Regions from separate parts of the Halomonas sp. LS-001 genome, predicted to be linked through region 1. Evidence: predicted binding sites of a transcription regulator. Region 1 holds the regulator's gene; each other region holds the start of a gene.

The links. Region 1 encodes PhoB, which activates phosphate uptake and scavenging genes when phosphate is short. Its sites were predicted from a motif close to TGTCATANNNNTGTCANA; they were not measured.
Region 2: the regulator PhoB is predicted to act here: its motif matches at 1,935-1,952, upstream of ppk1 (polyphosphate kinase 1).
Region 3: the regulator PhoB is predicted to act here: its motif matches at 1,721-1,738, upstream of ACU6TU_RS12775 (CYTH domain-containing protein).

The regions. Positions count from the first base shown of each region.
Region 1 covers NZ_CM129816.1:3,728,295-3,731,576, forward strand. Annotated here, with positions in the region: gene cysZ (sulfate transporter CysZ) at 1-495, shown strand, start outside; gene phoR (phosphate regulon sensor histidine kinase PhoR) at 505-1,821, opposite strand; gene phoB (phosphate regulon transcriptional regulator PhoB) at 1,824-2,510, opposite strand; gene ubiA (4-hydroxybenzoate octaprenyltransferase) at 2,605-3,282, opposite strand, start outside.
Region 2 covers NZ_CM129816.1:3,271,632-3,274,913, forward strand. Annotated here, with positions in the region: gene elbB (isoprenoid biosynthesis glyoxalase ElbB) at 50-709, opposite strand; gene hemB (porphobilinogen synthase) at 861-1,874, shown strand; gene ppk1 (polyphosphate kinase 1) at 2,023-3,282, shown strand, end outside.
Region 3 covers NZ_CM129816.1:2,836,191-2,839,472, reverse strand. Annotated here, with positions in the region: gene ACU6TU_RS12780 (ion transporter) at 1-745, opposite strand, end outside; gene ACU6TU_RS12775 (CYTH domain-containing protein) at 788-1,690, opposite strand; gene ACU6TU_RS12770 (TIGR00153 family protein) at 1,840-2,520, shown strand; gene ACU6TU_RS12765 (inorganic phosphate transporter) at 2,529-3,282, shown strand, end outside.

The DNA.
Region 1 (3,282 bases):
TTTTTTTCCTTTACGCTGGTCACTCACCTGATTGCGGCCCCTTTTTACGGTTTTCTGGCCGCCAAAGTGGAAGTCAAGGCCACCGGAAAGGAACCCATCGATGACCGCGGCCTGACCCGCACCGCAGTGGATACCCTCAAGCGTGAAATGATCAAGCTGGGATACCTTCTGCCACGGGTGGCAGTGCTGTTTGTGATCAGCTGGATACCTGTATTAAATCTTCTGGCACCGATTCTATGGGGAGTATTTTCTGCCTGGATGATGGCCATCACCTACCTGGATTATCCGATGGATAATAACAAGGTCAGCTTTGCCGACATGCGTTCGCGTCTTTCAGGGCGTTGGTGGCATAGCCTAAGTTATGGGGGGCTGGTGATGGTATTAACGCTGATACCGCTGGCTAACCTGTTCCTGCTGCCAGGCGCCGTGGCGGGGGCAGTACTGATGTGGGATGCGCATTATCGCCAACCGCGACAAGCCTCGGCTGATCGCTGAACGTCTGGTTTACGTCTCGCTGGTCACTTCTTCAGTGACCGGCACCACCAGCCTTGCCGTGGGAAAGTGGCAGGAAAACCGCGCACCTTCCCCCGGGCGCGAATCAATGGTTAGCTTGCCATCGTGACGCAGCAGTACGTGTTTGACGATCGCAAGCCCCAGCCCTGTGCCGCCCGTCGCGGTACTCCGCCCTTTATCGACCCGGTAGAAACGCTCTGTCAGGCGCGGGATATGTACCGGATCAATGCCATCCCCGTTATCTTCCACCGCAATGCAGGCCCCCTGTTCACCGAGCGTCCAGCTCAGGGCAATATCGCTGCCCGCTGGCGTGTAACGCACGGCATTAAACACCAGATTGGAAACGGCGCTGCGCAGCTCCTGTTCGCTGCCAATCAACTGCGCATCGCTTGCGATCGTGACAGAGATATCGTGCTGGCCTTTGGAGAGCGCAAGGGCATCATCTCTGACCTTTCTCAATAGCAGCGCCAGATCAATCGGGCAATGGTCATCGCCACCCTGGTCAATTTCCAGACGTGAGAGCAACAAGAGGTCATTGACCAGATTCTGCATGCGGGTGGTCTGCGCCTCCATCTGACCGATACTACGGGCGAGGCGAGGCGGCAGCTGGTCGGCCAGATCCGCATAGGTTTCCAGATAGCCCGCCAGCACGGTGAGAGGTGTACGTAACTCGTGGGACACATTGGCGACAAAATCACGGCGCATCTGCTCCAGGCGGTGAAGCCGGGTAATATCACGTGCCATGACCAACCGTTCATCATCACCATAAAGGGTGATCTGATACTGCAGAATGCGTCGCTCATCAATGGGAGACGTCAGCGTCAAGGGTTCACCATATTGCTTGGCATTGAAGTAGCTGATAAAACGCGGGTCGCGCAGGAGGTTGGTAATATGCTGGCCACGATCCTGGGCCGTCTTCAGACCCAGCATCTGGCCGGCGGCGCTGTTCCACCACTCAAGATCGCCGTGACGGTCAAGCATCACCACGCTATCACGCATGGCTTCCGAGGATTCCTGAATTCGCCCAAGGGTGGCGCGCAAACGGTTCTGGGTAATGCGCTGGCTTTTCTGGTAACGGTAAAGGCGATCAAACAGCTCGCCCCATAAGCCAGGGGCTGCTGGCGGCTCATCGTGAGGGTGGCGAGTCAGCCAGCGGTACAGAGCACGTAACTGAGTGAGATGGTAACCAAGACAGCAAGCCAGACCAAATGCCAGACCCAAGCCAGCACTGCCCGCAATGGCACCCAGAACGGTGCCCAGCGCACATAGCCAGAGTAAACGCCATACTTCACCGCTCCACAGACGCACAATTACCCCCGAGCGGAGAAGCGATAGCCCGTTCCACGCACTGTCTGGATCAAATGATGATGATCGATCAGCGCCTTGCGTAAACGGCGGATATGCACATCAACGGTGCGCTCCTCAACGTACACATTACCTCCCCAGACCTGATCCAGCAGCTGGCTACGGGTATAAGCCCGTTCCTGGTGGGTCATGAAAAACTGTAGCAGACGGTACTCGGTAGGCCCCATGTCAACCGCCTTGCCATAGGCACTGACCCGATGCCCCACCGGATCCAGAAGCAGACCGTCAATTTCAATCGGATCTTCGACGCCGCGCGGTGTGGTACGACGCAAAACCGCTTTCAGACGAGCAACAAGCTCGCGGGGCGAAAAGGGCTTGGTGATGTAATCGTCAGCCCCCGCTTCCAGCCCCTGAATCTTGTTATCTTCCTCGCCTTTCGCGGTCAGCATGATGATCGGGAGATCCGACGTGGTTTCCTCACGTTTCAGCCGCCGTGCCAACTCTATACCGCTGGTGCCGGGCATCATCCAGTCAAGCAGCAGCAGGTCCGGCTGGTGATCCACCACCATGGCATGCGCATCCTGGGCGTTGTCCGCTTCAAGCACACGATAGTCAGCCATTTCCAGCGCCACCGCGATCATTTCACGAATCGGCGCTTCATCATCGACAATCAAAACGGTCTTGGCGGTCATTCCAAAGCCTCAAGGTGTTGAACAAGACATTTCCATGACGATCACACCATGACTTGATGACATTTACGTGACAAAGCCCACATCACGGCCTGTTTTAAGCGGCTGATGGCCACAGACTCAAAGCAATACCGGCAAATATCAACAGCCCTGACCAGTGATTATTGAGAAACGCCTGAAAGCAGGCGTCGCGCTCACGGCCACGAATCAACACCTGCTGATGGACAAAGGTGGCGGCCATGGCGACGAGTCCCAGCCAGAAGAAACCTCCCAACGCTAAGCGCCAGCCTACCGCCGCCAGAAGCCCGAGTGTGGCTATCTGAAGCAGGCCAATCATCAGACGATCCGCCTGCCCGAACAGGACCGCCGTGGATTTAATGCCGATTTTCAGATCATCGTCGCGATCTACCATGGCATATTCGGTGTCATAGGCCACTGTCCACAGCAGATTAGCGCCAAACAGCAGCCAGCCTTCCAGCGGCACATAACCCAGCACGGCGCCACAGGCCATGGGAATTGCCCAGGAAAATGCCGCCCCCAATACCACCTGGGGGAAATGCGTATAGCGCTTCATGAACGGATAGATAAACGCCAGCACCACACCGCCCAACGACAGCAGAATAGTGAACAGGTTGGTGAACAGCACCAGCACAAAGGCCACTGCAACCAGGCCGACAAACAGCCATTGGGCTTCACGCTCACTGATTCGCCCATTCGCCAGCGGACGGTTTTTCGTGCGTTTCACATGACCATCGAAATGGCGGTCAGCGTAATC
Region 2 (3,282 bases), 460 kb from region 1:
TGAAGACAAGCGTTGGTGAGGACATGTTTTTAATAAATAGCGTGGCTAATCAGCCCATCATGTCGTCAATCCGCTCGACCAGTTTGAAAATACCGGTGGCCGCTTCACTGATGCGGGTCGCAAGCATGTAGGCCGGTGTGGTCACGACACGGTTTTCAAAATCCACGACGATATCTTCGACACCGCAGCTGCGGTGAAGGCCGCCCATCGCACTGATCGCCCCTGCAACGCCGGGGTCATGCCCGACCGTTACAGCGACACCTTCTCCCAGCAGGCGCGGTACCATCACGGGGGAAATGCACATCAAACCTATCGGCTTAGCGTCTTCCCGGAACGCTTGCAACGCCTCTTTAAGCGGCTCCAGCACCTGCATATCGTCACCTTTAAGGGCAAAATCCGACAGGTTTTTCGCCACCCCGAAGCCGCCCGGGACAATCACCGCATCAAATTCACCAGCATCCAGCTCGTCTAAGGGGCTGATGTCTCCTCGTGCCAGCCGGGCTGACTCTTCCAGTACATTGCGCGTGCTGCCTTCGACCTCATCCTGGGTGATATGATTGATCACGTGATGTTGAGCCATATCCGGCGCGAAACAGTGATAACCAATGCCCAGTTGATCCAGTCGCAATAAGGTCAATGTGGTTTCATAAATTTCAGAGCCGTCATACACACCGCACCCTGCTAATATCACCGCTACCTGCTTGGTCATAGTTCCATCCTCATGAAGAGCCAAATAAACAGCCCTTCACTCTAGGCAGTTTATATGTCAGCCACAAGCCTGCTTTCGCTACTGAGCAAGACTGATATACTCACACGACGCCTATCGGGCACCCACTTACGCGATTGTCTGGAGAAAGCCGTTGAACACACCTGCTCCCCGTCACTTCCCTGCCACCCGGATGCGCCGCATGCGCCGCGATGATTTCTCCCGTCGCTTGATGCAGGAATCGACACTCACTCCCAGCGACCTGATTTTGCCGGTTTTCGTACTGGAAGGTGACAATCAACGCGAAGCCGTTGCCTCCATGCCCGGCGTTGAACGTCTGTCCATTGACCTGTTAATTGAGCAGGCTCGTGAGGCCTACGCACTGGGCATTCCAGCGCTGGCGCTATTCCCTGTGATCGGGCCAGAGCAGAAAAGTGAGCTGGCAGAAGAAGCTTACAACGCTAATGGCCTGGTCCAGCGCAGTGTGCGCGCCCTGAAAGAAGCCCTGCCAGCGCTGGGTATTATTACCGATGTGGCGCTTGACCCTTACACCAGCCACGGTCAGGACGGCATCCTGGATGAGCGAGGCTATGTACAGAATGACCGCACGGTTGACACCCTTCTTAAGCAGGCTCTTTCCCACGCTGAAGCCGGCGCAGATGTGGTCGCACCGTCTGACATGATGGATGGCCGTATCGGTGCCATCCGCCAGATACTTGAGCAGGAACATCTGCATAACGTGCGCATTATGGCGTATAGCGCCAAGTACGCGTCCAAGTACTATGGCCCCTTTCGTGACGCGGTCGGCTCGGCATCGAATCTCGGCAACGCCGATAAGCGCACCTATCAGATGGACCCGGCCAACAGTGATGAAGCCATTCATGAAGTGGCCATGGATATTGCCGAAGGCGCTGACATGGTGATGGTCAAGCCAGGCATGCCCTACCTGGATGTCGTGCGCCGGGTCAAAAGCGAGCTTCAGGTGCCCACCTTTGCCTATCAGGTCAGCGGTGAATACGCGATGCATCGCGCTGCGTTTGATAACGGCTGGCTAGACGCCGACAGTGTGATTCTTGAGTCATTGATGTGTTTCAAGCGCGCCGGTGCCGACGGCATCCTGACCTATTTCGCCATGGACGCCGCTCGTCTGCTAAACGCACAAAACTGAGAAGTCAACATGACCGCTTGCTGACATCAATGTTTCACCGCTGCTCAATGTCGGAAAAAAGATGACCTTTTAGTGACACTCCTTTGTCATCTTTTTCGTCCATAATAGTATTAGTAAAAAAGATAATTTTGATGACTCAGGAGCGGTGATGGATACATCCGGTGAAGATAAACAACGTCAGGCAGGTGCCGACACAGGAGCAGGTGACAGCGAAACACCGCCCCTGCGGATCAACCGTACGCCTACGGGCGTTCAGGCACGGGAAAACCAGCTGGAAACAGACCTGGATGATACTCAGCTGTATTTCAACCGCGAACTTTCCCATCTGCAGTTTAATATCCGCGTGCTTGAGCAGGCATTGGATGATGCGCACCCGCTGCTCAACCGGCTGATGTTCCTGCTGATTTTCTCGTCCAATATGGATGAGTTTTTCGAGATCCGCGTCGCTGGCCTGAAGCATCAGATTGCCCTCGGTGATGATTCAACCGGCGCGGATGGCCGCCTACCCAAGGCGGTGCTGAGCGAAATTTCGCAGATCGCCCATGAACAGATTACCCGCCAGTATCAGATTCTGAATGACACCCTGCTACCTGCACTGGAAGCGCTGGGCCTGCGTTTCCGTCGCCGCGGCCAATGGACCGATGACCAGAAATCCTGGGTGCGGGCAATGTTCAACGACGAGATCATGCCGGTGATCAGCCCCATCGGGCTGGATCCTTCCCACCCGTTTCCAAGGCTGGTCAATAAAAGCCTCAACTTCATAGTCGAGCTGGAAGGTAAAGATGCCTTTGGCCGCGCTGGCGGCATGGCCATTCTACCGGCACCACGCTCATTGCCGCGCCTGATGGCCCTGCCCAAGGAGCTATGCGAAGAGGGCTACTCGGAATATGTGTTTCTCTCATCGATGATCCACGCCCATGCCGAAGAGCTGTTCCCCGGCATGCGGGTTCGCGGCTGCTACCAGTTCCGCCTGACCCGCAATGCTGATATGACCGTCGATCCTGAGGAAGTCTCCGACCTAGCATCAGCATTGCGCGGCGAGCTGCTGGCCCGTCGTTATGGCAGTGGCGTTCGCCTGGAAGTGGCCGACAATTGCCCGCAAGACCTGATCGACTTCCTGTTGCGCCAGTTCAACCTGGACCAGGAAGACCTCTATCGTGTTGCTGGCCCCGTCAATCTGACCCGCATGATGGCGGTCCTCGGCGACGTTGACCGGCCAGAACTGCTTTATCGGCCGTATACACCAGGCATACCCAAAGCCCTCAAGGCGGGCAGCCTGTTTAACGCCATTCGCAAAAGTGACATTCTGCTTCATCATCCCTTCCAGTCGTTCACCCCGATTGAAGACCTGCTGAGCGAAGCTGCGCGCGACCCTGATGTGCTGGCGATTAAACAGACGCTCTATCGT
Region 3 (3,282 bases), 890 kb from region 1:
CTTCGGAGTAGCGTTCCTCACGGATCGAGCGAATCACCTGGGCGGAAAACACCCCGGTAGGTACCGCAATAATCGAATAACCAATCAGCATCAGCACCACCGTAATCGATTTACCTAACGGCGTCATGGGCACGATGTCGCCATAGCCCACGGTAGTCATGCTGACGATTGCCCAGTAAATCGACATTGGGATACTGGTAAAACCCGCCTCGGGAGACTCGATGGCGTACATCAGGGCGGCAAATAACATCACCACCATCAGAATGCTGAAGAAGAACAGAAAAATCTGTCGCAGACTTCTTCTTAGCGCCTCCATGAGTACGCGCCCTTCACCAACAAACTCCATCAGCCTGAGAATGCGGAATATCCGTAAGGCACGTAGCACCCGGATCATGACCAACCCATGGGCGCCGGGTATCAGCAACGCCAGCCAGGCGGGCAGAATGGCAAGAAGGTCGACAACCCCATAAAAGCTTTTCAGATACAGCCAGGGGCGCTCCAGGCAGTAAATACGTATGGCCAGTTCAAGCGTGAACAGCAGCGTGAATATCCATTCAATTGCTCGAAAGACGTGGCCAAAGCGTTGATGATAATCTTCGACGCTATCCAGCAGTAGGGCGGCCACACTGATCAGAATGGCAATGATCAGCGCGATATCAAAGGCTTTGGCACCGGGCGTATCGGATTCGAAAATGACGTGAAAAAGGCGTGTTCGCAGACCTTCGGAAGCTGGGCTTAGGTGCATGGCATCGTCCTTGGCAAACAGAAGGCGTAGGGAAGTTATTCGCTAGCTTAATGCACTTGGCTCAGCAAAACGACGGGCAAGTGTCAGGGCACTAACACCATAAGCGCTGTCAGGCTGGCCGTGGTCACTCAGACCGGTGAGCAGTTGACTGGCCAGAAAATGCATTTTCTCGTCGAGGTTTGAGTGGTCGGCTAACGCCTGCAGCGTATCCCGTGCGTTATCAAGATAGCTCGCCTGCTGGCTATCATGAAAGGCATCCAGGGCGACGGTTGCACGATGTAGCAGGGCGCCTGGAGAGCTGGCTTCAGGTAGATGCCAGCGCTGCTCGGCCAGCCACTCGCCGCGTACCGCCTTGCTGCTATCCGAGGGGCGTAGGGGCACTGTCTGGGCAATCAGCGTGGCGACGTCCCACAGTGTGTCCGCCTGGCCGCTTTTTAATTCCAGCTCAACTTCCCGAATCGGCGCCGTATACTGGCCGCTCACTATCTCGCCTTCATCCAGCACCAGCTCGATCAAACTGCCTGCCTGCTCGATCTCCCAGCGTGTACGGGTGAAATTGGTCTCCAGCTTGGGAGCGAGTGTGGTTAGCAGATCGTGATCCAACTCAGCAAAAGGGGGAAGCTTTGTCAGGCCCGCAATGTCCAGCTCGAACTGCGGTAATGCCCACTCCCATTCGCCACGGGTAGATAAACCGCCGCCACCCTGCCCAGCGGTTTTTACCGTTTGTAAAATCTGGTTATCGTCACGGCGCAGGCGCAACGCAATGCGTGCGTTAGCCAGTAATCCCTCAGGAGTATCAAAATATGTGTTCGTCAGCGTGTGCCGTTCTGCCTTCTGGTTGGCAAGCAGGGCGTGGTGCTTGAGCTGTGGTATGGAAGCCTCAGGAATCGCCAGTTTCAGCTCGATTTCCTGTGGTGAGTTTTCGGCGTGATTCTGTTCAACCATGACAGTTGCCACCTTTTTTGATGAACTTAAAATTAAATTTATATGACAATGTGAACTTTTTGTGACGAAACGGCGACCAAACTTTATACTGCGGCGCTTGTTGTATGAATTCAGTTTTCCGGCTCACCGAAAACAGGCTAAAAGGCTTTATGGTTACCCCCAACCCTTTTTCTGCAATGTTTGGCCGATCGCCATTCCAGCCGCTTCTGGCACATATCGTCAAATCCCATGAGTGCGCAGAGCTTCTGCTCCCGTTCTTTGAAGCCACCCTTGAAGGCGACTGGGAAGCTGCCGCCCGGCTGCGTGAAGACGTTACGCGTCTGGAGCATGAGGCAGACGTGCTAAAAACCGAATTACGTCTGAACCTTCCCAGCACCATGTTTTTGCCCGTCTCGCGCTCTGATCTGCTTGATTTGATCAGCGTGCAGGACAAGATTGCCAACAAGGTACGCGATATTACCGGCATCATGCTGGGTCGAAAAATGTGTGTGCCTGACGCGCTGGCCGAAAACATGCGGCTATATATGCGTACCAGTGTGGCCTGCGTGGCTCAGGCACGCCAGGCGCTTGAAGAGCTCAAGGAACTGCTTGAATCCGGCTTTGGCCGTAATGTGTCGGATGTGATGCAAAACATGATTCGTGAACTGCATACCCTCGAAAACCAGGCAGACAGCCAGCAGGTTGCCATTCGCCGTTTGTTGTTCGAACTGGAAACCGAGATGCCGCCGATTGATGTGATTTTTCTTTATCAGATCATCGATTGGGTGGGTGAGTTGTCCGACCGCGCCGAACGCGTCGGTAGCCGCTTACAAATCCTGACAGCTCGCTAGGGGGTAACATGCAGATCATTGCACAGCACGGCGAGGTGTTCATCATCCTTGCCTGCGTTTTCGGCTTTTTCATGGCCTGGGGGGTGGGTGCTAACGATGTGGCCAATGCCATGGGCACCTCGGTAGGCTCCCGCGCTATTACCATCAAGCAGGCGATCCTGATTGCCGTGGTGTTTGAGTTTCTCGGGGCCTGGCTCGCCGGTGGTGAAGTCACCAATACCATCCGCAAAGGAATCATCGACCCGACGTTACTGGAGGATGACCCACAGCTGCTGGTTTATGGCATGTTATCGGCGTTACTGGCAGCGGGTACCTGGCTGATGATTGCGTCCATGAAAGGCTGGCCAGTCTCCACGACCCACTCGATTGTCGGTGCGATTGTCGGTTTTGCGGTAGCAGGCCTGGGCGCTGCGACAGTTGACTGGAGTGCCGTGGGTACCATCGCGGCCAGCTGGGTTGTCTCACCGCTGCTGGCGGGAACCGTCGGGTTTGTGCTGTTCAAATCCATTCACCACCTGGTGTTTGAAGCGCAGAACCCGCTGGCTGCCGCCAAACGTTATCTGCCTGCCTATGTGTTCCTGGTCGGCTTTGTGGTCACGATGGTGACCATGACCAAAGGGCTCAAACACGTTGGCCTGTCGCTGACGTTTTCGCAAAGTCTGGTGATATCAATCCTGTTTGGTCTGTTGCTCACCGGGATTGGCGTTTTAATGGAGCGCCGGGTGGTCTACGTAAAAAGCAGTGAAGACCATTTTGGCTACG